DNA from 3 places in the Neobacillus sp. NPDC097160 genome. Region 3 is predicted to be linked to each of the others. Evidence: a T-box and tRNA genes for the amino acid it is inferred to sense, from the RefSeq annotation. Region 3 holds a T-box; the other regions hold tRNA genes.
What was found. The T-box of region 3 lies ahead of ileS (isoleucine--tRNA ligase). A T-box ahead of a tRNA ligase gene usually reads a tRNA of that ligase, here a tRNA-Ile.
Positions count from the first base shown of each region.

Region 1: it has a tRNA-Ile gene. The T-box ahead of ileS (isoleucine--tRNA ligase) is inferred to sense a tRNA for this amino acid. The anticodon was not compared.
Region 2: it has a tRNA-Ile gene. The T-box ahead of ileS (isoleucine--tRNA ligase) is inferred to sense a tRNA for this amino acid. The anticodon was not compared.

Region 1 covers NZ_JBIWDU010000001.1:872-10,369, reverse strand. The annotation lists gene ACIQXV_RS00150 (thiamine pyrophosphate-requiring protein) at 1-109, shown strand, start outside; gene ACIQXV_RS00145 (cyclase family protein) at 106-897, shown strand; gene ACIQXV_RS00140 (aldehyde dehydrogenase family protein) at 980-2,473, shown strand; gene ACIQXV_RS00135 (Crp/Fnr family transcriptional regulator) at 2,665-3,333, opposite strand; gene ACIQXV_RS00130 (aminotransferase class V-fold PLP-dependent enzyme) at 3,378-4,520, shown strand; gene ACIQXV_RS00125 (YitT family protein) at 4,501-5,106, shown strand; gene ACIQXV_RS00120 (amino acid permease) at 5,103-6,500, shown strand; gene ACIQXV_RS29780 (DUF7713 domain-containing protein) at 6,792-6,923, shown strand; gene ACIQXV_RS00115 (cysteine-rich CWC family protein) at 7,157-7,345, shown strand; tRNA gene ACIQXV_RS00110 (tRNA-Asn) at 7,649-7,720, opposite strand; tRNA gene ACIQXV_RS00105 (tRNA-Ile) at 7,727-7,803, opposite strand; tRNA gene ACIQXV_RS00100 (tRNA-Gly) at 7,810-7,883, opposite strand; tRNA gene ACIQXV_RS00095 (tRNA-Cys) at 7,896-7,969, opposite strand; tRNA gene ACIQXV_RS00090 (tRNA-His) at 8,068-8,143, opposite strand; tRNA gene ACIQXV_RS00085 (tRNA-Tyr) at 8,149-8,233, opposite strand; tRNA gene ACIQXV_RS00080 (tRNA-Phe) at 8,271-8,343, opposite strand; tRNA gene ACIQXV_RS00075 (tRNA-Asp) at 8,525-8,601, opposite strand; tRNA gene ACIQXV_RS00070 (tRNA-Met) at 8,605-8,678, opposite strand; tRNA gene ACIQXV_RS00065 (tRNA-Ser) at 8,850-8,942, opposite strand; tRNA gene ACIQXV_RS00060 (tRNA-Ile) at 8,957-9,030, opposite strand; tRNA gene ACIQXV_RS00055 (tRNA-Met) at 9,041-9,114, opposite strand; tRNA gene ACIQXV_RS00050 (tRNA-Ala) at 9,131-9,203, opposite strand; tRNA gene ACIQXV_RS00045 (tRNA-Pro) at 9,225-9,301, opposite strand; tRNA gene ACIQXV_RS00040 (tRNA-Arg) at 9,308-9,384, opposite strand; tRNA gene ACIQXV_RS00035 (tRNA-Leu) at 9,398-9,486, opposite strand; tRNA gene ACIQXV_RS00030 (tRNA-Gly) at 9,496-9,498, opposite strand, start outside.
Region 2 covers NZ_JBIWDU010000023.1:81,371-90,868, reverse strand. The annotation lists tRNA gene ACIQXV_RS26070 (tRNA-Lys) at 136-211, shown strand; tRNA gene ACIQXV_RS26065 (tRNA-Leu) at 225-309, shown strand; tRNA gene ACIQXV_RS26060 (tRNA-Gly) at 324-398, shown strand; tRNA gene ACIQXV_RS26055 (tRNA-Leu) at 404-492, shown strand; tRNA gene ACIQXV_RS26050 (tRNA-Arg) at 504-580, shown strand; tRNA gene ACIQXV_RS26045 (tRNA-Pro) at 589-665, shown strand; tRNA gene ACIQXV_RS26040 (tRNA-Ala) at 683-758, shown strand; tRNA gene ACIQXV_RS26035 (tRNA-Met) at 781-857, shown strand; tRNA gene ACIQXV_RS26030 (tRNA-Ile) at 889-965, shown strand; tRNA gene ACIQXV_RS26025 (tRNA-Ser) at 982-1,074, shown strand; tRNA gene ACIQXV_RS26020 (tRNA-Met) at 1,108-1,181, shown strand; tRNA gene ACIQXV_RS26015 (tRNA-Asp) at 1,185-1,261, shown strand; tRNA gene ACIQXV_RS26010 (tRNA-Phe) at 1,268-1,343, shown strand; tRNA gene ACIQXV_RS26005 (tRNA-His) at 1,361-1,436, shown strand; tRNA gene ACIQXV_RS26000 (tRNA-Gly) at 1,453-1,526, shown strand; tRNA gene ACIQXV_RS25995 (tRNA-Ile) at 1,534-1,610, shown strand; tRNA gene ACIQXV_RS25990 (tRNA-Asn) at 1,626-1,700, shown strand; tRNA gene ACIQXV_RS25985 (tRNA-Ser) at 1,704-1,794, shown strand; tRNA gene ACIQXV_RS25980 (tRNA-Glu) at 1,804-1,875, shown strand; gene glgB (1,4-alpha-glucan branching protein GlgB) at 2,369-4,318, shown strand; gene ACIQXV_RS25970 (glucose-1-phosphate adenylyltransferase) at 4,260-5,405, shown strand; gene ACIQXV_RS25965 (GlgC family sugar phosphate nucleotidyltransferase) at 5,456-6,487, shown strand; gene glgA (glycogen synthase GlgA) at 6,484-7,935, shown strand; gene ACIQXV_RS25955 (glycogen/starch/alpha-glucan phosphorylase) at 7,925-9,498, shown strand, end outside.
Region 3 covers NZ_JBIWDU010000018.1:51,529-61,026, forward strand. The annotation lists gene pgeF (peptidoglycan editing factor PgeF) at 1-381, shown strand, start outside; gene ACIQXV_RS22825 (YggS family pyridoxal phosphate-dependent enzyme) at 378-1,055, shown strand; gene ACIQXV_RS22830 (cell division protein SepF) at 1,067-1,528, shown strand; gene ACIQXV_RS22835 (YggT family protein) at 1,534-1,797, shown strand; gene ACIQXV_RS22840 (YlmH family RNA-binding protein) at 1,827-2,600, shown strand; gene ACIQXV_RS22845 (DivIVA domain-containing protein) at 2,685-3,200, shown strand; T-box leader at 3,252-3,497, shown strand; gene ileS (isoleucine--tRNA ligase) at 3,572-6,343, shown strand; gene ACIQXV_RS22855 (hypothetical protein) at 6,495-6,785, shown strand; gene lspA (signal peptidase II) at 6,863-7,354, shown strand; gene ACIQXV_RS22865 (RluA family pseudouridine synthase) at 7,326-8,237, shown strand; gene pyrR (bifunctional pyr operon transcriptional regulator/uracil phosphoribosyltransferase PyrR) at 8,422-8,964, shown strand; gene ACIQXV_RS22875 (solute carrier family 23 protein) at 9,142-9,498, shown strand, end outside.

The DNA of each region.
Region 1 (9,498 bases), on a different contig from region 3:
AGCCATGCAACTTGTGAAAGAAGGGCGCACGACTGTAGTAGATGTTTATATACCTCATGTTTATTCAAGTGAAGATGAAAAAGTAAAAATGGAGGTAGAAACAATATGAGTGTAAAAACAACTATTTTAGGTGAAGTGCTAAACGGGCTCCTTAGTGAACGAATCAAAGTGGTGGATCTATCCCAGATTTTGAATGAAAAAACACCTGTCATGAAGCTGCCAGAACCATTTGCGAATACAGGGGGATTTAAGCTTAAACCGTTATCCAATTTTGATGAAAAAGGCCCTGATTTTTATTGGAATGACTTTGTTGCGGGGGAACATTGCGGCACACATTTTGATGCCCCCGTCCATTGGATTTCGGGCAGGGATCATGATTCCGTAGATACAATGCCGTTAAATAACATGATTGGCGAAGCCTGCGTCATCGATATAAGGAAAGAAGTCTCAGAAAATCCGGATTATTGTCTTTCAGTGGCTGATATTCAACGTTTTGAAGAACAGCATGGAGAAATTCCTAAACATTCATGGGTACTAATTCATACGGGATGGGCTAATTTTGTAGACGATCACGAAAAATTTTATAACATTGGCGAAGATGGTCTGCCGCATACGCCTGGAATTACGAAGGAAGCCTCGATCTTTCTTGCCGAGGAACGGGATATTCTAGGGGTTGGCGTGGAAACCGTCGGGACAGATGCAGGGATTGCTGGCGCATTTAATCCCCCCTTCCCTAATCACTATTATATGCACAAAGCAAATAAATACGGTCTCGCTCAATTGACAAATGTGGATCAACTGCCAGCAAAAGGCGCGATTCTAATCGTGAATCCATTAAAAATTGAAAAAGGCAGTGGCAGCCCTGTCCGAGTTATCGCGTTGGTTGAAAAAGAGTAATACACTTTAACGACAATTTGATTGCAAGTGTCAAGTCACTCATTTTTTTGAGGATATATCATAATAATTGGAGGGTATTGTAATGGAAACAACTAGTGAAAAAGTGACGGTAGACCTTAAGCTTGACGAAACGTACGGCGCGTTTATTAATGGTGAATTCGTAGAGCCGTCCAATGGTTATATTGATGCTATCAACGCAGCAAACGGAAAATTACTGTCAAAAATCGCCAGATGCGGAAAAGAAGAGATTGACCGGGCAGTAACAGCTGCGAACGAAGCATTTAAAGGATGGTCTACTACGCTGATCGAAGAGCGATCCGCTTTACTTCATAAAGTTGCTGATGTACTAGAAGCAAACCAAGACCGTCTTAAAATGATTGAATGTCTGGACACGGGCCGTCCGATTCATGAATTCGACCTGGATTACCAGCTAGCAATCTATCAATTTCGCTATTTCGCTTCTGCAATCTTAACATATGAAGGCGCCTCGAGACCTGTTCAAAACGGACATTTAATTGTTAAGAAAGAGGCTCTTGGCGTTTGTGCGCAAATTATTCCTTGGAACGTACCGATGATAATGGTTTCCTTTAAGCTGGCTCCGGCGCTTGCCGCAGGAAACACGGTCGTATTAAAACCTGCAGAAGATGCGAGCCTTTCCACGATGGAATTTGCTAAACTTTTACAAGAAGTTCTGCCAAAAGGTGTCGTGAATATTGTTCCAGGTTACGGAACGGAAGCAGGCCAAGCACTGATCGATCATCCGGATGTACACAAGCTCGCCTTCACTGGAAGTGTTGATGTTGGGCGTTTAGTTGGTAAAACAGCTGGAGAAAGAATCCTGCCAGTCACCCTGGAACTTGGCGGGAAAGCCCCGCACATTGTTTTTCCAGACGTAGATATTGATCGTGCAGTGGAAAATGCAACACTCGGATACACCTTCTTTAACGGACAAAGCTGTATTCTTGGAACGCGTCTCTTCATCCATGAGGACATTTATGACGAGTTTGTAGAAAAATTAATTGCCAGAGCAAAAGAAGTAAAAATTGGTGACCCGACGGACCGATCCACAAGAGTAAGTGCTCTGATTAATGAGAAACAAGGTAAGAGTGTACTCGGCTATTTCGAGATCGCTAAAGAAGAAGGCGCTAAAATCCTCTATGGTGGCAATCGTGTTACGGTTCCAGGTAACGAATATGGCTATTTTATTGAGCCAACCATCATTGAAGCTACGAGTGAGATGAGAATTGCCCAAGAGGAAATTTTTGGACCTGCCGCCACGGTTACACGATGGAGCGATATCGATGATGTCATCAGGATGGCAAATGATGTTGACTACGGTCTCGCGGCAGGTATTATGACAAACGATCTTGAAAATGCTTTAGACACTGCGAATAAACTGCAGGCAGGAAGTGTTTGGATTAATCAGTACTTTAACTTCCAGTCCGGCGCACCATTCGGCGGCTTTAAGAACAGTGGCGTCGGCCGGGAATATAGTAAGGAAGCATTGGATAACTATACACAATCGAAGACAATTGTTGCAGCGTATCAGTTGCCGCCAGCTGGGTTTTTTAAATAGTTTAATATAAGAAAAATGACAAAGCCAAAACAGCTTATTTCACTGTTTTGGCTTCTTTTTATCCCTTTGCCAAGTTTTTCTAAACTCGATACCGAATTCACTTCCATAAACTTTACTCATTTCAGCTCCAAAGCGCAAAATATTCACTGAATTCAAACATTTTGTAAAACGTTTTACAGAACTTAATTGTTTTAAACATTAAACTTATCGTAGGTTAAAAGTTTGAGAGCGTCCATTGAATGAATGAGGTATTGCTTATTTACTTTACTGACAATTCCCTTTTCTTGCAGGGAAAGCATGACGTTAGAGACGCTTACTCTTGAGGAGCCGACAACCTGAGAAAGTTCTAGATGGGTAAATGGGATGGTGATGAAAACACAATCTCCTGTTCTTTCTCCAAATGTTTCTGCCAGCTGCACGAGCACAAACATAACTCGTTCCTCTATTTTGGAAAAGCTCATTAATTGGGTTTGGACCAGCAAGGCATTTTGTTTTTGGCTCATGGATTGCAATGCATGTTCAAAAAGGCTTGGACTTGCCCTGACTGTTTCTTGGAATATAGCTCGGGGAATTCTAATAACTTCTATATTCGTTGATGCAGCAGCACTATACGGATATATTTTCGTAGTCCAAACATTGCATTCACCAATGAGTGATTTCGCTCCGACAACAAACAAATGCCGTTCTTCGCCGGAAGGAGACAGCAGGTAGGCTCTTATACGCCCTGCTAGAATGAAATAAACATCCGATAAGGGCTGGTCTTCCATAAATAGGCAGGTACCCTTTGGGTAAGACTTGAGCGTCCCTTTTTGCTTAAAGATATCAGGTTCCCACATCCCTTTCTCAACCCATAAATTCATGTGCGCGCCTCCTTTAACCAGACTGATAGAAAGGAAGAAAAGTAATGAATCATCCTTTTAAAGAACAACGAAAGCTTTTTCCAACATTAGCAAATACCATCCATTTATCCAGTTGTTCACAAAGTGCGATCAGCTTGCCAGTGAAAGATGCCATAAATAAGTATCTTGAAAGCTGGACGGAAAATGGCATGGATTGGATGGGCTGGATGGAGCGGGTTCAAGATGCTAAAAATGAGTTTGCTGCATTAATTAATGCCGATCCCGAAGAGATTGCTGTTTTATCTAGTGTGTCTGACGCAGCCTCTGCTTTTGCCGGTGCCCTTTCCTTTACAGCTGAGCGAAATAAAGTCGTCACCACAGATATTGATTTTCCTTGCATTGGACATGTTTGGCTTTCTCACGAAAGGAGAAACGCACAAGTAACCTTTATCCCTGTGGAAGAGGATCAAACAATTTCATTTGAATCCTACGAAACAGCGATTGACAGCCAAACACTTGTTACGTCCATCCCACATGTGTCCTATTATAACGGCTTTAAGCAGAATTTGAAATCGCTTTCTTCCCTCGCTCGCAGTAAAGGGTCCTACGTATTTGTCGATGCCTACCAGTCCGCCGGAAGTGTCTCGATCGATGTCAAAGATAGTAATGTGGATGCGCTCGTGGCAGGAGCCCAGAAGTTTTTACTTGGAGTTCCCGGAATTGCCTTTATATATGTAAAAAAAGAACTGGCCAATCAATTAGAACCACTGACAACAGGATGGTTTAGCCGGAAAAATCCATTTGCTTTTACAAATCAAGTTTTAGACTATGCAGATGGTGCGCGAAGGTTTGATACAGGAACACCGCCCATGATCAATGCTTATGCCGCCCATGCAAGCATTTCCCTCCTTAATGACATTGGCGTCGAACGGATTGAAACGTATTTACAGCATTTATCTAAGGTCTGTCTAGAAACCGCTCAAAAACACCAACTCGAAATCGCTAGTCCTTTAGATACTGCGCAAAAGGGAAGCACTACCGCTATTCGGGTGAAAAATGCTGCCTATTTAGAAGGTCACTTGAAATCCCAAGGAATCATTGTATCAGCCCGTAATGATGTACTTAGAATCGCTCCGCATTTTTATAACACAGAAGAAGAAATTATCCGGACCATTGAGGCGATTGCCCATGCTCTTATTACAAAGTAAAAAAATCGCAGCGATTTTTATAGGCACTTTCCTTGTAGCTGCTGCTTATTATGTTTTTCAAAAACCAAATGGCATAACGGCACCGGGATTGGGGGGAATTGCCGTGATCTTGGCCAACTTCCTGCATTCCCCCTTAGGACTTGTCTATTTTATACTCAACATTCCATTATTTTTAATCGGATACCGTTCCATCGGTTCCTCCTTTGCCTTTTTTAGTTTGATTGGAATGGGAGCACTTTCTCTCTTTTTAGCCGTTTTATCAACAATACCTACCCTTCCTTCACCTATTATTGGGTGTATTTTAGGGGGATTACTTTCAGGGATTGGGATTGGGATTGTCATCCAAGCCGGTGCCACAACGGGCGGACTCGATATTGCCAGTGTTGTGATTACAAAGCATTTTCCCTTCATAACAATCGGAAAAACCATGATGGCCGTAAATGGCTGTGTACTTCTTTTGACCTTTTTAACAGATGGATTAGATCATACCGTTCTTACTTTTTTAAGCATTATCATTGCAGGAAAAAGCGTCGATTCATCGATATCCGTTATCGGGCGATATAAAAAAGAGGGGGCAAGTTTATGAAGGATCATTTAGTAAAGCAAGAAGAGGGTCTGCAACGGGCGCTTACCGACCGTCAACTCACGATGATTGCCATTGGCGGGGCAATCGGAACTGGATTATTCATGGGAAGCGGGATTGCTATTGGCTATGCTGGGCCAGGAGTTCTAATCAGTTATGTGATTACGGCATGTATTGCTGTAATCATGATGTTTAGTCTATCAGAAATGGCGGTTGTTCATCCGACAGCCGGCTCCTTTGGCACATATGCTGAAATGTATCTAAATTCTTGGGTTGGATTCTTAGTTCGTTATATGTATTGGGCTGCCCAAGTAATCGCCATAGGCAGCGAAGCGGTCGCAGTGGGAATATACATGCAATATTGGTTCCCCTCGATTCCTATTTGGCTTTGGACACTTGGGTTTGGTGCCATTATTCTGTATGTTAACAGTCGTTCTGTAGGAAATTTTGGATCAATAGAATATTGGTTTGCTATGATTAAAGTGGTAGCCATTATCCTCTTTATCATTTTTGGAATTTCCGTTGTATTTGGGATTGGACACTCGGAATCCGTTGGTTTTGGTCATTATACCGATAATCAAGGTTTCTTTCCACATGGGTTTAAAGGGGTTTGGATGGGTGTACTCATGGCCATTTTCTCCTTTTACGGGGTAGAAATCATTGCAGTTACCGCTGGTGAGTCTAAAAATCCACAAAAAGCAGTCCCAAAAGCAATGAAAACCATGATTATTCGTTTATTCCTTTTTTATATTCTGTCATTAGCCATTATCCTGGCCATCGTCCCTTGGGCACATGCCGGTGCAACGGTAGTGGAACAAAGTCCTTTTGTGAAGGTCTTTGAAAATTCCGGAATTCGTTATGCGGCAGGAATCATGAACTTTGTCGTCCTAACGGCGGCCTTATCAAGCATGAACACAAATCTTTATCTCACTTCCAGAATGCTTTTCTCGCTTTCAAGAGGGAACTACGCACCGAAATCTCTAGGGAATTTAAACAAAACCGGCACTCCTGTGAATGCCATCCTAGCTTCTAGCGGTGGTGTCTTGGTTGCCAGTCTTGTTTCTTACTTTAGCCCAATGGCTTTTAACTATCTTTTTGGGGTAGCATTATTCGGGGGAATCCTCGTATGGATTATTATTTTAGTAAGCCATCTAAACTTTAGAAATAGTGTTCATTTACAACATCCAGAGCCACTGCCTGTAAAAGCCCCATTATTCCCGCTATTACAGTGGATTGGAATCATTCTATTAAGCGCTATTCTGATTACGATGGCCTTTTCATCAGACTTCCGGGTCGCATGGCTAGTTGGAGTACCGTTTATCATCATCGTTAGCATCATCTTCATCCTTCGTCGAAAAACAATTCCAGCTGGAATCGACAATCAAGTAAAATCCTAAAAGTTATAAAAAAGAATGTTTTGGGCATAAACAGATATATTTCCAGATTATCACCTTCTTTCCTTGCTACAAAAGGAAGGAAAAAGAAAACCACCCTCAGGGACGGTTCTGTTGGATTTTTTCATTGGTAAAAAAACCAACAGAACCGTCCCCTTGGTCACCCCTGGTCGAAATCACCCTTCAAAAAAATGTATCATAAGGTTAAAATAATAGAATAGAAATTGTGAAAAAGGAGCTGAGTATTGTGGGACCGCAGCCAAGCAAAGTAACATATACATGTAATGGTAAAATATGTCAGATGAACAAACTAATGGAAAACTACCAGTAATTCAAATGGCAGAAGACAATTACAGCTGGAAAGAGTTAGGTAAATACCTAATGACATATGTAGGATATCAGATAAAAATTGACATTATTGATTAGAGAAGAAAGTACAGAATTTCCACCCTTAACAACTAAAGGAAATAAATACTAGGGATGCATGATTACGATGATCAGCTTCCCATTAATTTTAGTCCCTAATTCCGTAAAAATCATTTAATCAATCGTTTGGGCAAAGACAACATAGAACGACAAGCTCAAAAATTTAAAGGATGCGTTACAGAGCTGGAAATCTACATTTATATATATTATGAGGAAATTAGGGAGGATTGGAATTGGCGAATAAATATTGTCCTATATGTGGAGAGGAAAACAATTGCATGACAGGTCCTGGAGAACACGGTAACTGCTGGTGTGATATGGAGGAATTCCCCAATGGTATTTTCGAATTAGTGCCAATGGAAAGTCGAAGAAAACATTGTATTTGTAAAAATTGCTTAAATAAATATAAGGAAGAACAGTAATATTATGTCGATCCATGCAGCGGTGTAAAATAAATCGATAATTGGGCACAAAAATGACTCCTGGGGACGGTTCTTAAGGTCTTTTCATTCACTTTTTCTTGTTCAAAAAGCCACCAGAACCGTCCCCTTGGTTCCAAGTTTCCGTTTCCGGCACCTTTTCGATATCTGGATTGGGGGAGAGAATCGAACTCTTCATTTCATCGAAGTAGGGCCCTTCTACTTGGACGTTTGAATGGATGACAGGCACCAACACAAAAAAAGCAGAGAACCTTTGCTCTCTACTTCTACTTTTAAAAATAATGACTCCGCAGGTAGGACTCGAACCTACGACCGATCGGTTAACAGCCGATAGCTCTACCACTGAGCTACTGCGGAATAATATGGTGGGCCTAAATGGACTCGAACCATCGACCTCACGCTTATCAGGCGTGCGCTCTAACCAGCTGAGCTATAGGCCCACATTTTGGAGCGGGTGATGAGAATCGAACTCACAACATCAGCTTGGAAGGCTGAGGTTTTACCACTAAACTACACCCGCATGCTAGAAATTTGGAGGCAACACCCGGATTTGAACCGGGGATAAAGGTTTTGCAGACCTCTGCCTTACCACTTGGCTATGCTGCCTAACTTTGGCTGGGCAATCTGAACGTGAACCAAAGCATACTGCAATCAAACCACGATGCTTTATTTACTGCTTGGTTATAGCCCAACATGAATAAAAATGGGGCGGCTGATGGGAATCGAACCCACGAATGCCTGAACCACAATCAGGTGCGTTAACCACTTCGCCACAACCGCCATGATGGTGGAGGGGGACGGATTCGAACCGCCGAACCCTGAGGGAGCGGATTTACAGTCCGCCGCGTTTAGCCACTTCGCTACCCCTCCATATATAAAAAAAAAGAAAAGCATATTAGGTAAATGATGGCTCAGGACGGAATCGAACCGCCGACACAAGGATTTTCAGTCCTTTGCTCTACCGACTGAGCTACTGAGCCGTTTTAATATAGTCTCCTAAACTTTTATTAGGATCATCCTTTGCTCAAAAGAACTTTCGTTCTTTCTCGCAGATTGCCGCAGAAGCAATTTCGGTGATGTAAGCAATCTGCTCTACCGACTGAGCTACTGAGCCATAGAAAAAATCTATATCAACGGCATTTAATATACCGGAATAAAAAATGGCGGTCTGGACGGGACTCGAACCCGCGACCTCCTGCGTGACAGGCAGGCATTCTAACCAACTGAACTACCAGACCAAATTGCGGGGACAGGATTTGAACCTGCGACCTTCGGGTTATGAGCCCGACGAGCTACCAGACTGCTCCACCCCGCGACAATAATAAATATTAAATTTTGTCCATGCTCAATGTACCCATGGACTGTATCAATCTCAGAAAGCATATGCAAGCAGCAGCTCGATTGATACAACTCGCAGATTATTCATTGAAGCAACGCTCGTTGCTCCACCCCGCGACAATAGAAATTATAAAGCTTAAAAATAATATGGAGGAGGAAGAGGGATTCGAACCCCCGCGCGGTTTGACCCGCCTGTCGGTTTTCAAGACCGATCCCTTCAGCCAGACTTGGGTATTCCTCCAAATGAGATATAAATGGACCCTGTAGGACTCGAACCTACGACCGGACGGTTATGAGCCGTCTGCTCTAACCAGCTGAGCTAAAGGTCCATTAATGCGATAGCGGCGGAGGGGATCGAACCCCCGACCTTACGGGTATGAACCGTACGCTCTAGCCAGCTGAGCTACACCGCCATTTTTTAAAAAACAATGGAGCCTAGCGGGATCGAACCGCTGACCTCCTGCGTGCAAAGCAGGCGCTCTCCCAGCTGAGCTAAGGCCCCATAATGTGAATGTAAACTTCCTGGTCGGGAAGACAGGATTCGAACCTGCGACCCCTTGGTCCCAAACCAAGTGCTCTACCAAGCTGAGCTACTTCCCGTTTATATGGCGCGCCCGGAAGAAGTCGAATCCACAACCTTCTGATCCGTAGTCAGACGCTCTATCCAATTGAGCTACGGGCGCATTATTCTATAAATGGTGCCGAGGACCGGAATCGAACCGGTACGGTAGTCACCTACCGCAGGATTTTAAGTCCTGTGCGTCTGCCAGTTCCGCCACCCCGGCTTGAAAGAGAGC
Region 2 (9,498 bases), on a different contig from region 3:
AGCCATTAGCTCAGTTGGTAGAGCAGATTGCGGGCTTCATTGAATAAGCATCCTCGGGCAATCTGCGAGAAAGAACGAAAGTTCTTTTGAGCATCTGACTTATTACAATAAAAGATTAGTGAATCATCTTAGTACGAGCCATTAGCTCAGTTGGTAGAGCATCTGACTTTTAATCAGAGGGTCGAAGGTTCGAGTCCTTCATGGCTCACCATTTACAACTTCATGCGGGTGTGGCGGAATTGGCAGACGCACCAGACTTAGGATCTGGCGCCGCAAGGCGTGGGGGTTCGACTCCCTTCACCCGCACCATTTAAATGTAATATGCGGAAGTAGTTCAGTGGTAGAACACCACCTTGCCAAGGTGGGGGTCGCGGGTTCGAATCCCGTCTTCCGCTCCAATAGTGCCGGGGTGGCGGAACTGGCAGACGCACAGGACTTAAAATCCTGCGGTAGGTGACTACCGTACCGGTTCGATTCCGGTCCTCGGCACCATTTAAAATAATGCGCCCGTAGCTCAATTGGATAGAGCGTCTGACTACGGATCAGAAGGTTGTGGATTCGACTTCTTCCGGGCGCGCCATTATTTTACGGGAAGTAGCTCAGCTTGGTAGAGCACTTGGTTTGGGACCAAGGGGTCGCAGGTTCGAATCCTGTCTTCCCGACCATTACAAACAATTATACTGGGGTCTTAGCTCAGCTGGGAGAGCGCCTGCTTTGCACGCAGGAGGTCAGGGGTTCGATCCCCCTAGACTCCACCAATTATATCTTAAATCAAATTATGGCGGTGTAGCTCAGCTGGCTAGAGCGTACGGTTCATACCCGTAAGGTCGGGGGTTCGATCCCCTCCGCCGCTACCAAATATTTCATTTAGTTAGTAAATTTTATCTTGGACCTTTAGCTCAGCTGGTTAGAGCAGACGGCTCATAACCGTCCGGTCGTAGGTTCGAGTCCTACAAGGTCCACCAGTAACACTTATAATATGGAGGAATACCCAAGTCCGGCTGAAGGGATCGGTCTTGAAAACCGACAGGCGGGTTAAACCGCGCGGGGGTTCGAATCCCTCTTCCTCCGCCATATTATTTTCTTCAGCTTTATAATTTCTATTATCGCGGGGTGGAGCAGTCTGGTAGCTCGTCGGGCTCATAACCCGAAGGTCACAGGTTCAAATCCTGTCCCCGCAATTCGGTCTGGTAGTTCAGTTGGTTAGAATGCCTGCCTGTCACGCAGGAGGTCGCGGGTTCGAGTCCCGTCCAGACCGCCACTTAGTGGCTCAGTAGCTCAGTCGGTAGAGCAAAGGACTGAAAATCCTTGTGTCGGCGGTTCGATTCCGTCCTGAGCCACCATTTTTACTTAACTTATGGCGATTGTGGCGAAGTGGTTAACGCACCTGATTGTGGTTCAGGCATTCGTGGGTTCGATTCCCATCAGTCGCCCCATAATAATTTGATTTTTGCGGGTGTAGTTTAGTGGTAAAACCTCAGCCTTCCAAGCTGATGTTGTGAGTTCGATTCTCATCACCCGCTCCATATATGTGGGCCTATAGCTCAGCTGGTTAGAGCGCACGCCTGATAAGCGTGAGGTCGATGGTTCGAGTCCATTTAGGCCCACCATTTATTCTTTATTATTCCGCAGTAGCTCAGTGGTAGAGCTATCGGCTGTTAACCGATCGGTCGTAGGTTCGAGTCCTACCTGCGGAGCCATATGGGGAAGTACTCAAGAGGCTGAAGAGGCGCCCCTGCTAAGGGTGTAGGTCGGGTAACCGGCGCGAGGGTTCAAATCCCTCCTTCTCCGCCATAAATATCTGGCCCCTTGGTCAAGCGGTTAAGACACCGCCCTTTCACGGCGGTAACACGGGTTCGAATCCCGTAGGGGTCATACAGAAAAACTGATAACAATATGTTATCAGTTTTTTTGTGCCTAATTTTATTCTTTATTCGATTTAGGCCCAAAAAATAGTAACTTCAATTGCATAAAAAGCCTTAGACAATAGCCCTATTTCTAATTACCTACTTTTATCGAGAATTAATTATACTCCTATAATATTTTTCTTCCTATCATAATGCTGTAAAGCGTTGATACCGCTTACATTATCCGTGATTCTCCTAAATTTCATCCCACTCATTTATAAGTAATCAAATAATTTTTATTCTGGAATTTTTAAAAAATTTTTAAAAAACTTACTAGATTTCTGTCGATTAACGGTGGAATTTTTGTCACATGGTGCCGAAAGAAGGCGTAAAAGCGCCGTTTGTAGCGACTAACATCATATGTTGTCAGAAAAGATAAAAAAGTATTATGAGGAATATGGTTCATTTGCACTTATAATTGGTCATTGAAATACATATTTTCATTAAGGATGAGGAGAGCCATGGCAGTGAATACGTTTTTTCCAACCGATTACCAGCTGCACTTATTTCATGAGGGCAGCTTATGCAAAAGTCATCAGCTTTTTGGCGCTCATATCTTTAAGAATTCCGATCAAGTATATTCACGATTTTGCGTATGGGCACCTAATGCTTGTCAGGTGAGGCTCACGGGCAATTTTAATAACTGGAATGGTGAAGGATATGACCTGCAGAAGGTAAATGATGAGGGAGTATGGATTATTGTTGTAAATCAAGATTTGGAAGGATGCATTTATAAGTATGAAATTATCTCACAAACAGGGGAAAGGCTCCTGAAGGCAGACCCGTTTGCCTTTTATTCAGAAGTAAGACCGAATACTGCGTCCATTGTTTATTCCTTAAACAATTATGTATGGCAAGATGGTCATTGGATGAACCGAAGGGAAAAAAAGAACCTATTATCTGATCCTGCCATTATTTATGAGGTACACCTTGGATCCTGGAGGAAGAAGGCCAATAGGGACTACATAACCTATAGGGATTTGGCAGAGGAGCTTATACCTTATGTAATGGAGCATGGTTTTACCCATATAGAAATATTGCCACTTGTCGAGCACCCGCTCGACGACTCATGGGGATATCAAGGAACTGGTTATTTCTCAGTGACATCAAGATATGGTACCCCAGATGACTTTAGATACCTTGTGGACCAATGTCATCAGCATGGTTTAGGTGTCATTCTTGATTGGGTTCCGGGACATTTTTGCAAGGATGCACACGGACTATACCGCTTTGATGGAACACATATTTATTCTTATAGCCATGTTCATGATAGAGAAAATGTCGTATGGGGGACAGCCAATTTTGATTTAGGAAAAGGTGAGGTACAAAGCTTCCTTATTTCAAATGCTCTATATTGGATTGACTATTTTCATATTGATGGCTTTCGGATGGATGCCGTTGCTAACATCATCTATTGGCCAAATACTGCCCAGGGGAAGCGTGAGAATCCGTTTGGCATTCATTTTTTGAAAAAGTTAAACAAAGAAGTACATGATTACGATCCCCATTTTTTAATGATTGGTGAGGATTCTACTGAGTTTCCAAATGTGACCACACCTGTCCGTTACGGAGGTCTTGGCTTCGATTATAAATGGAATATGGGCTGGATGAATGACATGCTTGAATATATGGAAACACCTCCATATTCTCGATCAATAGTCCATTCAAAAGTAACTTTTTCACTTTTATATGCCTTTTTAGAAAACTTTATGCTGCCATTTTCACATGATGAAGTGGTCCATGGGAAAAAATCGCTCCTGGATAAGATGCCGGGGGATTACTGGGAAAAATTTGCCCAGTTAAGGCTACTGCTAGGCTATATGTTTGCCCACCCAGGAAAGAAACTATTATTTATGGGCTTTGAATTTGGCCAGTTTGCCGAGTGGAAGGACAAAGAAGAATTAGATTGGAACTTAATGGAATATGACATGCACCGCAATTTAAACACATATGTAAAAGTATTAACGAAACTTTATAAACGCTCCAAGGCACTGTATGAATTAGATCATTTGCAGGATGGATTTGAATGGATTGATGCAAATAACAGCAGCCAATCGATTTTCTCCTTTATTCGAAAAGGAAAAAAGGAAGAGGATTATTTAATCATTGTCACTAACTTTACGGGTGTGCACTATCCAGTGTATAAAGTCGGTGTCCCCAAAGCTGGTGAGTACCGAGAAATTTTAAATAGCGATCAACAAGAATACGGCGGGGCTGGGTTGATGAATAAAAAAACTATTTTGGCGTTAGAAGAGCCCTTCCATGGTCAGCCATTTTCAATAGAAATGACAATTCCACCGTATGGTTTTCAAATCATAAGACCGGTTAAAAAACGAAAGGAGAGAAAAGGAAATGGGAAAGAAAAAGTGCGTAGCCATGCTGTTAGCAGGAGGGAAAGGAAGCAGACTTAATTCGCTGACAAAGGATTTGGCAAAACCAGCCGTTCCGTTTGGCGGAAAATACCGTATTATTGATTTCACCTTAAGCAATTGTGCCAATTCTGGCATTGATACAGTAGGGGTTTTAACACAGTACCAGCCTCTTCTGTTAAATTCCTATATTGGAATAGGCAGTGCGTGGGATCTTGACCGCAAAGATGGCGGGGTAACCGTTTTACCCCCATATAGTGAGTCTTCAGAAGTAAAATGGTATACCGGAACTGCAAGCGCCATTTATCAAAATTTAAATTATCTTAAACAATATCAACCGGAATATGTATTAATCCTCTCTGGTGACCATATTTACAAAATGAATTACGAGAGTATGCTTGAATATCATATTGAAAAAAGAGCCGATGTGACGATTTCCTTGATAGAGGTCCCATGGGTCGAGGCCAGCAGGTTTGGGATCATGAATACAAGCGATGATATGAGAATAGTAGAATTCGAGGAGAAGCCTAGCAATCCGAAGAATAATCTTGCTTCTATGGGCATTTATATATTTAGCTGGAATATACTGAAGGAATATTTAGAAATGGATGAACGGAATCCAGATTCCAGTCATGACTTTGGTAAAGATGTGATCCCGCTGCTTTTAGAGGAAAATAAGAAATTGTTTGCCTATCCGTTTAAGGGTTATTGGAAAGATGTTGGTACGGTTCAAAGCCTTTGGGAAGCAAACATGGATCTTTTAGGTGAAGATTGTGAATTAGATTTATTTGACCATGACTGGAGGATTTATTCAGTCAATCCGAATCAGCCGCCGCAATATATTTCTTCTAATGCAATTGTAAGAGAGTCATTGATTAATGAGGGCTGTACCGTCGATGGTGAAGTCGATAAATCTGTTCTATTTCAAGGTGTAACGATTGGAAAAGGCAGCATGATCAAGGAGTCAGTCATTATGCCTGATGCCATTATCGGAAATAACTGCTTAATTGAAAAAGCAATTGTACCGGGTGATGTAAAGATACCAGACGGGACAGTAATTCGTTCGTTTGATGATGAAATTATTCTTGTTACAGAAGAAATGTTAACCGGGCTTTATCCTGCTTATTAAATAGTTAGCTGGCAAAATGTTCATTAGTAGAAAAACAGGAGGGAATTTGATTGAAGAGAAAGCTTTTAGGCGTTATTGATGCCACAACTTATCATGAAGATTTAGAAGATCTTTTAACACATCGATCACTTGCGGCTTTGCCTTTTGCGGGGCGTTACCGCATTATTGATTTTGTTCTATCAAACATGGTGAATTCAGGGATTCGAAGTGTGGCAATTTTTCCGAAAATGCAGTATCGTTCGCTAATGGACCATTTGGGTTCGGGAAAAAATTGGGACTTAAATCGAAAGCGGGACGGCCTTTTCTTTTTCCCATCCCCGATTGTCGATAACGATGGCAATAAAGTCGGATCGTTTGAACATTTTGCAGCCAATATGGACTATTTTTATCGCAGTACACAAGAGTATGCGATTATCGCCAACTGTTACACGATTTTTAATATGGACTTTAGGCCAATATTAAATTGGCATAGCCAGGCAAAATGCGATATAACTGAAATCCATCACCAGGATGGAAGACCAATGGAAATGTATTTAATTAAAACCTCTTTACTAATTAAGCTGCTTGAAACAAGACATGAAACAGGATATACCTGTATGAGGGATGTCGTAACTGCCATTCATACCAATTATTCTATTTGTCACTATGATTATGCCGGTTATACCGAGATGATAGATTCGATTGAAAACTATTTTTCCACTAGTATGAAGCTGCTTGAGTCTGATGTTTGGAAGCAATTGTTTTTAAAAGAGCAGCCAGTTATTACAAAAGTGAAAGATGAGCCGCCAACCAAATATGTAAAGGGCTCATCAGTGAAGAATGCTATGATTGCAAACGGCTGTTTTATTGGTGGAACGGTTGAAAACAGTATTGTTTCACGTGGTGTAAAAATTGGTAAAGGCGCAGTCATTAAAAACTGTATTATCATGCAAAAGTGCCAAATCGAGGACAATTGTTATTTAGATTCAGTTATTTTAGATAAGGATGTAAAGGTGGAGGCTGGAACTCATTTAACGGGAACTGCTCATTCACCATATGTCATTCGTAAAGGGTCGAAACAAGGAGCGTTGATGAACTCGTGAAAGTATTATTTGCCGTTTCAGAATGTGGTCCATTTGCTAAATCGGGGGGACTTGCGGATGTTGCCGGATCCCTCCCAAAAGAACTAAAATGTTTGGGAACAGATATTAGGGTGATTCTTCCTAAATATGGATCTATCCCAGAAGAATACAAGCGGAAAATGAAAAAAATCAAAGAATTTACCGTTCCCGTCGGTTGGAGAAATCAATATTGCGGAATTGAGGAGCTTGCCCATCAAGGAATTACCTACTATTTCGTAGATAATGAATATTATTTTATACGCGAAAATCTTTATGGCTATTTTGATGATGGCGAAAGATTTGCCTATTTTAATCGGGCGGTACTCGAGACAGTAGCCCAGCTTCATTTTTTCCCAGATGTACTGCATTGTCATGACTGGCATACAGCAATGATTCCCTTTCTCTTAAGAACGGAATATTACAAACGTAAAGGGTACGGGCAAATCCGGACCGTGTTTACGATTCATAACCTGCAATTTCAAGGGATTTTTCCAAGAGAGGTATTAGGGGATTTGCTGGGAATGGATAATAAATCCTCCCACACAGGCCATTTGGAGTTTTTTGGAAATATCAACTTTATGAAGGGGGCACTGGTTGCGGCGGACAAAATAACGACAGTGAGCCCAACTTATAAAGAAGAGATTCAAACATCCGTATATGGTGAAAAGCTGGATGGACTTTTGCGGGATAGAAATGAGGATCTTATCGGGATATTAAATGGGATCGATGAGGACTTTTACAATCCGGCCATTGACCCACTCATTGATCAGACCTATAAAGCAGATACGTCTCAAAAAAAGGCAATCAACAAAAGAGAGATTCAAAAAAGATTTGGATTGCCGCAAAGTGTAGGTACTCCTTTACTTGTAATGATTTCAAGGCTTACAAGGCAAAAGGGTTTAGATTTGGTGAAGTGTGTCCTACGTGAAATCTTGCAAGAGGATATTCAGGTTATCATTCTTGGAACCGGTGATTATGAGTACGAGGAACATTTAAGGCAAGCTGCCAGAATCTATCCTGAAAAATTAAAGGTTTTTACGGGTTTTAATGAGGATCTTGCCCACAAGCTATATGCGGCAGCAGACTTGTTTCTAATGCCGTCTCAATTTGAACCATGCGGCCTTGGGCAGCTGATTGCGATGAAATATGGTGCCATCCCGATAGTCCGTGAAACGGGAGGTTTAAACGATACAGTTAAGGCCTGGAACGAATTTACCTGCGAAGGAAACGGCTTTTCTTTCCAAAATTTTAATGCCCATGATATGCTCTATACCATCCAAAGAGCCTTACACTTTTATCATGATCAAAAGACGTGGAAATTGATTGTCAAGCAGGCAATGGAAATGGATTATAGCTGGGCCCAATCAGCATTTAGGTATAACCAGCTATATGCTGAGCTCGTTTCAAGGAGTGAAACGCATGTTTTCTAGTAAAAAAGAGTTTAAGAAAACTTTTCTTAAAAGGCTTGAGATGTTGGTGGGGAAGAGTTTCTCAGAAAGTTCAGCAAGGGATCATTATCAAACCCTCGGCAGTATGATTCGGGAGTTTGTCAGTAATGACTGGATTGCAACGAATGAACGATATCTTGCTGCCGAAGGGAAGCAGGTCTATTACCTTTCAATTGAATATTTATTAGGAAAACTGTTAAGTCAAAATTTAATTAACTTAGGTGTAGAGCAAACAGTGCAAGCTGGACTTCAGGAATTGGGTATTGATTTGGATGAACTGGAGGAATTAGAAGCGGATGCAGGCTTAGGAAACGGCGGCTTAGGAAGGTTAGCCGCCTGCTTTCTTGATTCGCTTGCCTCACTGAATTTACCCGGTCATGGCCATGGCATTCGGTATAAACATGGCTTGTTTGAACAAAAAATTGTCGATGGGTATCAAGTGGAACTGCCGGAGCAATGGCTGAGAAGCGGTAATGTTTGGGAAATTCGCAAGGCTGATAGCGCAGTGAAAATCCCATTTTGGGGCAAGGTAGAAACAAAGATGGAAAATGGCCGTCTTGTCTTTCAGCATCTGAATGCAGAAACCGTTATGGCGGTTCCTCATGATATGCCTATTATCGGGTTTAAATCCACTACTGTTAATACACTAAGGCTTTGGAATGCAGAGCCTTCGCAATTTCCCTTTCATGAGGATATTTTGAAATATAAGCGGGAGACCGAATCGATTTCCGAGTTTTTATATCCTGATGATACCCATGATGAAGGGAAGATTTTACGGCTGAAACAGCAGTACTTTTTAGTATCAGCAAGTATTCAATCTATTTTAAAAACTTACCGGAAACAACACGGCAGCCTGAATCAACTTCATGAACATGTTTGTATACACATCAATGATACGCACCCTGTACTTGCTATTCCTGAGCTCATGAGGGTCCTGATTGACGAGGAAGGGTTTGATTGGGAACAGGCATGGTATATTACGAAACATACCATTTCATACACCAATCATACGACATTATCGGAAGCGTTAGAGAAATGGCCGATACATATTTTTCGTCCGTTACTGCCAAGGATCTATATGATTGTGGAAGAAATCAATGAGCGGTTTTGCCAGGAACTATGGGACCAGACCCCTGGTGATTGGCAGAGAGTTGGCTCTCTCGCCATTATAGCGGATAATTATGTGAAAATGGCACATTTAGCGATTGTCGGAAGCTTTAGTGTCAATGGTGTAGCCAAGCTACATACAGAAATATTAAAGCAGCGGGAAATGAAGCAATTTTATCAACTGTTTCCGGAGAAATTTAACAATAAAACGAACGGAATAGCATATCGCCGCTGGCTGTTAAAAGCAAATCCAAAATTATCTTCACTCATTACAGACTCAATCGGGCCTTCTTGGACTTATTCAGCTACGGAGCTTACCCAATTGCTTAACTATCAAAACGATTCTTCCTTTTTAGAGCAGTTGTTAAAAATAAAAAATGAAAATAAACAGCGGCTTGCTAATGTTATTTTGGATAAGACCGGAGTATCGGTTGATAC
Region 3 (9,498 bases):
GGTCAAATTGCAGCACAGATGATAACAGCCTGGGGCAGAGAAGGAATTAAACCTGAAGAAATTTTTGTCGCAATTGGTCCGTCCATTTGTGAAAAATGTTATATTGTTGATAAACATGTTATTACCTTGGTAGATAAATCACTAGAAGATGGCGGAGTATTACCCTATAATTTACTTAAAGAAGGGCAATATTCATTAAATTTACAAGAATTAAACAGGCAAATTCTTCTCAAAACGGGTGTACCTGATAAAAATATTCTCATTACACAATTTTGCTCCAGCTGTAATGATGATAAATTTTTTTCTCACCGCCGCGACAAAGGCAAAACAGGAAGAATGATAAGCTTTATTGGCTGGAAGGAGACTTTGGATCGTTTATGAGGGTAGCAGAAAAACTTAAGCAAATAAGTCAACAAATAAATGAGGCATGTATAAATGTACATCGGAACGCTGATGAAGTGAAATTGATTGCTGTAACAAAATATGTAAGCACTGAAAGAGCAATGGAAGCCCTTGAAGCAGGGATAGAAAATCTAGGTGAAAACCGGGATGAAGGGCTGCTCGAAAAGTGGGAAGTATTAAAGGACAAGCCTCATTGGCACTATATTGGCACACTGCAAACACGCAAGGTAAAAAATATTATTGATAAGGTCGAATATATTCATTCTTTAGATCGCCTGTCACTTGCAGAAGAGATCAATAAGCGAGCAAATCACAAGGTAAAATGTCTCGTTCAAGTCAATGTTTCTGGTGAAGATTCAAAGCATGGCTTATCTCCAGAAGATACAATATCTTTTATTGAATCCTTAAGGCCATTTGAAAATATTAGTGTGGAAGGGTTAATGACAATGGCACCCTTCACAAATGATGAACAGCTTCTTCGTGACTGTTTTCGAAAACTAAGAGAACTTCGCGATCAAGTTCAAGCCAACCAATTAGATTTTGCGCCTTGTACAGAGCTGTCAATGGGCATGTCCAATGATTTTACAATTGCGATTGAAGAAGGGGCAACAATGGTTAGAATAGGCACATCACTTGTCGGTGAAGATGGGTAGGAGTGAAAAAAATGACGATTAAATCAAAATTAAAAACATTTTTCTTTTTAGATGATGAATATGATGATAACAATGATGAGTATGTGGAGACGGTGGAACCAGTTAAACAAAAACAACAGCCAGTGAAAAGTCAAAATGTTGTCAGTCTTCAAAGCGTACAAAAGACTTCAAGTTCTTCTAGTTCTTCTAAGGCGTCAAAGGTTATTTTAGTGGAGCCGCGAGCCTATTCAGAGTCAACGGAGATTGCCGATCATTTAAAAAATCGCCGTGCAGTTGTAGTAAACCTGCAGCGGATTGATCATGAACAAGGACGGCAAATTATTGACTTTTTAAGCGGGGCAGTCTATTGCCTCGGAGGAGACATTCAAAAAATCGGTTTAAGTATTTTTTTATGTACTCCTGATAATGTTGAGGTGTCTGGAAATATCTCAGATTTAATCCTTGACCATGAAAATCAAAATACAAGGTGGTAATGTGAATGGCTTTTGTTTTTAGTCTATTGCAGCAGTTAATCCAGATTTATTCATGGGCATTAATTATTTACATCTTAATGTCATGGTTTCCAAATGCGAGAGAGTCCACTATTGGTCAATTTTTAGCAAGAATTTGCGAACCATATTTAGAGCCATTTAGAAAAATCATTCCGCCGATTGGGATGATGGATATTTCGCCAATTGTTGCGTTTCTTGTACTAAACTTTGCACAAAGCGGGCTGCATAGAGTATATCTTTGGCTTGCATAAGAATTTTTAATTAGGTTGTGTTTCCCTTAATGAACATTTATCAGCATTTTCGACTGGAAGAACGGGACTATATTGACCAGGTATTACATTGGAAGAATTACGTTGAGACGCACTATACACCAAAACTTACAGACTTTTTGGACCCTAGAGAGCAGCATATTCTTAAAATGCTCATTGGTGAAAATGGTGATATAGGATATAGTTTTTTTGGCGGCGCACATGAAGTTGAACGAAAACGGGCGTATATTTTCCCTGATTATTTAACAGCAAATGATAATGATTTCCAAATCAGTCTATTTAAAATCGATTATCCAACAAAGTTTGTGACAATTGAACACCGGCAGGTTTTAGGTACCCTCATGTCTTTAGGGCTAAAGCGCGGGAAATTTGGCGACATCCTCCTAAAGGATGGGAACATTCAATTTTTTGCAGCGAAAGAAATTAGTGACTATATTAAAAACAATGTCGAGTCAATCGGCAGAGCAGGGGTTAAATTGGTTGAAACGGACATATCAAATGCCTTTGCAGCAAGTGAAAGCTGGGAAGACCAGGAAATGACAGTATCTTCTTTGCGACTTGATACTGTTATTTCTGGTATTTATCATATATCTAGGCAAAAATCACAATTGTTCATCCAACAGGGGCTTGTAAAAGTAAACTGGACGTTAATTGAAAATCCCTCATTTTTATGTGAAGATGGGGACATGTTTTCTGTCAGAGGATATGGCAGAGCAAAATTGAATGCAATAGAGGGTAAAACCAAAAAAGAAAAATGGCGGATTATTGTCGGCAAGCAAAAATAATTCATTTAAAAGCAGGATTCTCGAAAAACTTGTCGAATATTAGCTTATACATAATAGAAGTAGAGATTTATGGAGGTGGCATCAATGCCGTTAACGCCGTTAGATATTCACAATAAAGAGTTTAATAAAGGTTTTCGCGGGTACGATGAAGACGAAGTAAATGAATTTCTTGATCAAGTCATCAAGGATTATGAACTTGTACTTAGAGAAAAAAAAGAAATAGAAGAGCGCCTGAATGAAATGAAAGAGCGTCTAGGCCATTTCGTGAATATTGAAGAAACTCTTAACAAATCCATCATCATTGCGCAAGAAGCAGGTGAAGATGTAAAACGCAATGCTCAAAAGGAAGCAAAGCTTATTATTAAGGAAGCAGAGAAAAATGCGGATCGGATTGTAAACGAATCTCTTTCGAAGGCAAGAAAAATTGCCCTTGAAATTGAGGATTTAAAGAAGCAGTCAAAAGTGTTCCGTACACGTTTTAAAATGTTGATCGAAGCACAGCTTGATATGCTGAATACGGACGATTGGGATCATTTATTAGAATATGAAGTGGACGCAACAGAGTTAAAAATTCATCAAGAAGAAGATTCCTTAGCTTGACGAAATACGTTTTAGTAGCATATAATTTTTAAACATAGTGATATAGAATGGAAATTGACGATGAAAGGGACAGTACAATTTTTCGAAAAGCTTTTAAGAAGCGAGCCAGGGGTGGTGAAAGCCTGGTAAAGCTGAAAAATTGGAAGATCACCCTCGAGTTCCAGACCGAATCCTAAATTGTTTGGGTAGTAGGCTCAGGCGTGTTATTCACGTTACGAATGGTAAAGCGGATAGCCCGGTGAAGATCGGCTATCTATCAGGGTGGTACCGCGGGAATCAAACCTTCTCGTCCCTTTTTGGGATGAGAAGGTTTTTTTATTTGTTCAAATGGCTATTCTGTTAACTGATGAGATATACAGGAGGAAGAAGAAATGGAATATAAAGATACATTATTAATGCCGAAAACTGAATTTCCAATGCGAGGCAACCTTCCCCAAAGAGAACCTGAAATTCAGGCAAAATGGGAAGAAATGAATATTTATAAAATGGTCCAAGAACGGACGAAGGGCCGCCCGATGTTTGTCCTGCATGATGGTCCTCCATATGCAAATGGGGACATCCATATGGGTCATGCCCTTAATAAGATTTTAAAAGACATGATCGTCCGCTACAAATCAATGAGTGGTTTCCATGCCCCATATGTGCCCGGCTGGGATACGCACGGGCTGCCGATTGAACAGGCATTAACAAATAAAGGGGTTAAACGCAAAGAAATGACGGTTGCCGAATTCCGTGAGCTTTGCACAAAGTATGCACTTGAACAAATTGATAATCAGCGCTCTCAATTCAAACGTCTGGGAGTTCGTGCTGATTGGGAAAATCCGTATATTACCTTGAAGCCTGAATATGAAGCACAGCAAATTAAAGTGTTCGGTGAAATGGCGAAAAAAGGCTATATTTATAAAGGCCTTAAGCCAGTATATTGGTCCCCTTCAAGTGAATCAGCATTGGCGGAAGCAGAGATCGAATACCAAGATAAACGATCACCGTCCATCTATGTTGGATTTAAGGTGAAGGATGGCAAGGGTATCCTAGATACTGATACGCAAATCGTTATCTGGACAACAACCCCATGGACCATTCCGGCGAACCTTGGAATTTCCGTTCATCCTGATTTAACCTATGTGGTGGTTGAAGTAACTGGAAATAAATTCTTAGTAGCAGAAGCACTTCTTGAAGCTGTAACGCAAGAAATTGGCTGGGAAAATCCTGCCGTTGTCCAAAAGCTCAAAGGTGTGGAATTAGAACATATTGTAGCAGCACATCCGTTATATAACCGTGATTCTTTAGTCATGTTGGGAGAACACGTTACGACAGATGCCGGAACAGGCTGCGTTCATACGGCTCCGGGTCACGGGGAAGATGACTTCTATGTTGGCCAGAAATATGGCCTAGACGTTCTTTGTCCTGTAGATGATAAAGGGGTTATGACAAGTGAAGCTCCTGGCTTTGAAGGCTTATTTTACGATACGGCAAATAAACCAATTGCACAGGCATTGGAAGAGGCTGGCGCATTATTAAAGCTTTCGTTTATTACACACTCCTATCCACATGATTGGCGAACAAAGAAACCGGTTATCTACCGGGCAACTGCTCAATGGTTTGCTTCCATTAAAGACTTCCGAGATGAATTGCTTGAAGCTGTTAAGGAAACAAAGTGGGTACCTGCCTGGGGGGAAACAAGACTATTTAATATGGTTCGTGACCGTGGTGATTGGTGTATTTCACGTCAGCGTGTTTGGGGTGTACCGATTCCTGTTTTCTATGCTGAAAACGGTGAGGAGATTATTACCGATGAAACAATTAATCATGTTTCTAATTTATTCCGTGAAAATGGTTCAAACATTTGGTTTGAACGTGAAGCAAAGGATTTGCTTCCTGAAGGATTTACCCATCCAGGAAGTCCGAACGGGACATTTACGAAAGAAACAGATATCATGGATGTTTGGTTTGATTCCGGTTCTTCGCATCAAGCCGTTCTTCTTGAGCGTGAAGATTTAGTCCGTCCTGCTGACCTTTATCTTGAAGGTTCTGACCAATACCGCGGCTGGTTTAACTCTTCGCTGTCAACAGCGGTTGCAGTAACAGGCAAAGCGCCATACAAAGGCGTTCTAAGCCATGGTTTTGCACTAGATGGTGAAGGCAGAAAAATGAGTAAGTCGCTCGGAAATACCGTAGTTCCTGCCAAAGTAATGAATCAGCTTGGAGCCGATATTTTACGCCTTTGGGTAGCTTCTGTTGATTATCAGGCAGATGTTCGAGTCTCCGATGCCATCTTGAAGCAGGTTGCCGAGGTTTATCGCAAAATCCGTAATACCTTCCGCTTCTTGCTTGGAAATTTAGCGGATTTTGATCCGACGGTAAATATGGTTAAGTATGAAAACCTGCGTGAAGTTGACCAATTTATGCTTGTTAAATTAAATAAGCTGATTAAATATGTACGCAATGCTTATGAAAATTATGAATTTGCCGGCATTTATCATGCAGTCAATAATTTCTGTACCCTTGACTTAAGTGCCTTCTATCTTGATTTTGCAAAAGATGTTCTATATATTGAAGCAGAGAACCACCATGAGCGTCGTGCAATTCAAACTGTTTTATATGAGGCATTGCTTGCCTTGACAAAATTAGTTGCGCCAATTCTTTCACATACAGCAGATGAAGTTTGGAAGTTCATCCCAAATGTCAAAGAGGAAAGTGTGCAATTAACCGACCTTCCGGAGTATCAGGAGCTTGAAGGTTCACAAGCACTAGAAGAAAAATGGTCGTCATTCTTGAAGCTTCGTGATGATGTATTAAAGGCATTAGAAGAAGCAAGGAATCAAAAAGTAATTGGGAAATCGTTAACAGCAAAAGTTTCCTTATATGTGACAGATAAATCAAAAACGCTGTTAGATTCAATTAACGAAAACATGAAACAACTGTTTATCGTCTCGGAATTTGAAGTGGCAGGAACATACGACAAAGCCCCTGAAAATGCCCTTAAATTAGAAACAGCAGCCATTGTTATTACAAAGGCAGAAGGCGAAACATGTGAACGGTGCTGGATTGTGACACCTGATATTGGTCAAGATCCGGAGCATAAAACCCTCTGCCCGCGCTGTGCGGAAGTTGTAAAAGAGAATTATTCACCATCAGTTTAATTCAAATGAAGCCCCTTGCAAAAATGCATGGGGCTTTACTCATTTTTTCCCTTTTTCGTTAATTGTTGTAGTGGTTGTCAAATGTTTTTCCGTGTCAGTTGAAGTATGTCGGAGATAATAAGACAAATGACAAACAACGGAGGTAACAACTATGAATGCTATGCAGGAAAAGCTGTTTTTGGAACTCCGTCAAACAAAAGAGGAAATTGAATTTTCATTAAAAAATAAACAAAAGAAAAATTGGTTTACGTCTATTTTAGAAGAAGAACTTAAAGACATAAATACAGCTATTCAAAAATTTGCGGAGGGGAATTTTGGGCAGTGTGAAATTTCCGGTGAATTTTTACCAGAGGATTTATTAAATATGATCCCTACTTTAAGGTCAATCAAAGATTCAGAAAATTTGGATTCTTATTGCAAAAAAACAATTTATTTAAGGTAACATTGTCGTTTCGCGAAAAAGTATGCTAAAATGCAAAAGAAGTATGTCAAGGTTAAATGTTGTGGAGGTATTTCTTAGTGTTTTATTACTTAATCGCTATTTTTGTTATTTTATTAGATCAAGTTACAAAATGGTTAATTGTAAACAACATGTATTTAGGGGAAAGTATTACCATCATTGATAAAGTTTTGTATATTACTTCACATCGCAATCGAGGTGCGGCATGGGGGATCCTTCAAGGTCAAATGTGGCTCTTTTATGTGATCACGGTTGTTGTCATTGGTGCGATTATGTTTTATCTTCACAAAGCAGCAAAGGGTAAATGGTTATTGGGTGTATCATTAGCATTCATGCTCGGGGGAGCTATCGGTAATTTTATTGACCGTGTCCTTCGTAAAGAAGTGGTCGATTTCATCCATACCTATATTTTCAGCTATAATTTTCCGGTCTTTAATATTGCAGATTCAGCTTTAGTGATCGGGGTAATCTTACTGATGATCCAAATGCTGCGTGAAGAGAGAGAAACAAAGGAGAAAACGTATGGAGAAAATGGAACACACAGTTCTTAAGGAGCAAAAAGGAGATCGGATTGATAAGGTAATCTCCGGACTGAACGAAGAATGGTCACGAACACAGGTCCAGCAGTGGATTAAAGATGGAAATGTCCTGGTAAATGGACAATCCGTTAAAACCAATTATAAAAGCAATGAAAATGATCAAATTGTCATAACGATTCCAGAACCGGAAGAACTGGATGTTCTGCCGGAAGACCTCAATTTAGAAATCTATTATGAAGATAAAGATGTTTTAGTTGTTAATAAACCTCGGGGAATGGTTGTTCATCCTGCTCCGGGACATTTGTCAGGAACGCTTGTAAATGGTTTAATGGCCCACTGTAAGGACCTTTCCGGTATTAACGGTGTATTAAGACCGGGCATTGTTCACCGGATTGATAAAGATACATCAGGGTTATTGATGGTTGCTAAAAACGATGTGGCACACGAAAGCCTTGTGAATCAATTGGTGGAAAAAACGGTCACACGAAAATATAAGGCAATTGTACATGGGATCATTCCCCATGACTTTGGGACAATTGATGCGCCGCTTGGAAGGGATACAAAAGATCGTCAAAGCATGGCAGTTGTAGATAACGGGAAACACGCCGTTACCCATTTTCAGGTGCTCGACAGGTTTAAAGACTTTACCTTTGTTGAGTGTCAATTAGAAACAGGCAGAACCCATCAAATTCGTGTTCACATGAAATATATCGGCTATCCACTTGCCGGCGACCCGAAGTACGGGCCGAAAAAAACACTTGACATTGACGGACAAGCATTGCATGCAGGTGTTCTTGGATTTACCCATCCAAGGACAAACGAATACTTGGAATTTGAAGCGCCGCTTCCAGAGGAGTTTGAACGATTGCTCGATCAACTTAAAAATAATCGTTGACCTGGGCGCCAAATTGCAGTAAGATAACCATAGCTTAATAAGCCTTTAATTCGGTCCCGTGAGGCTGAGAAGGAAACGGTTAATAGATATAGTGAATTTCCATGTCTATATCTATAAAAATAACTTGTTTACCTCTCGCTAAATCGGTGAGAGGTTTTTTATTTTTAAAAAAAGAAGGTGTACCATGAATCAAAAAGCACTTGTCCTTGATGAGCAGGCAATTGGAAGGGCAATGACCAGGATTGCTCACCAAATTATTGAGAAAAACAAGGGTATTGATGATTGCATATTAGTTGGAATTCGAACGAGAGGGATTTTCCTTGCAGAACGTCTTGCAGCTAAAATTGCAGAAATAGAAGGAAAGTCGATTCCTGTAGGTGAAATAGATATTACCCTTTATCGGGATGATTTAACGAAGAAAACGGAAAATCAAGAACCACTTGTGAAGGGTTCGGATATCCCATTTGATATTGGTAATAAAAAAGTCATCCTTGTTGACGATGTATTATACACTGGTAGAACGGTCCGGGCAGGTCTTGATGCACTGATGGATATCGGACGTCCTGCAGCCATACAGCTGGCAGTCTTAGTGGATCGGGGTCATCGTGAGCTCCCAATCAGAGCTGATTATGTGGGGAAAAACATCCCAACATCAAGTGAGGAAAAGATCGTTGTCGAGCTTGCTGAAGTGGACCAGCTTGATCAGGTAAGTATTTTTGATAAATAAATAGCAGCCCTTTTAAATGCAGTCCCGTGAGGCTGGCAAAGGGGAAAGTGCCGATCGTTTTATTAAAGTGCGGCAATTTCTAAACCCTCTTTGTACCTTTACGGACAAAGAGGGTTTTTTTATTAAAAAAAGAAAGAATGATAAACAAAAAATAAATAGGAAACAGGAGAGACCAGAATGAACAATAAACCCATCTTAGACGTAAATGAGATTCCAAAACCCGGTCAATGGCTGACTTTAAGTATCCAGCATTTGTTCTCCATGTTTGGGGCTACGATCTTAGTCCCATATCTTGTCGGCTTAAGCCCGGCAATTGCCCTTATTTCAAGCGGGCTTGGCACCTTGGCGTTTTTATTAATAACAAAAGGGAAAGTACCAGCGTATCTAGGGTCTTCATTCGCTTACATCATTCCAATAAAACTGCTTAATGAAGCAGGGGGACCGGGTGCGGCAATGATTGGGACATTCTTAGCAGGACTTGTGTATGGTATTGTCGCCTTAGTCATTAGCAGGGCAGGTTACCGCTGGATCATG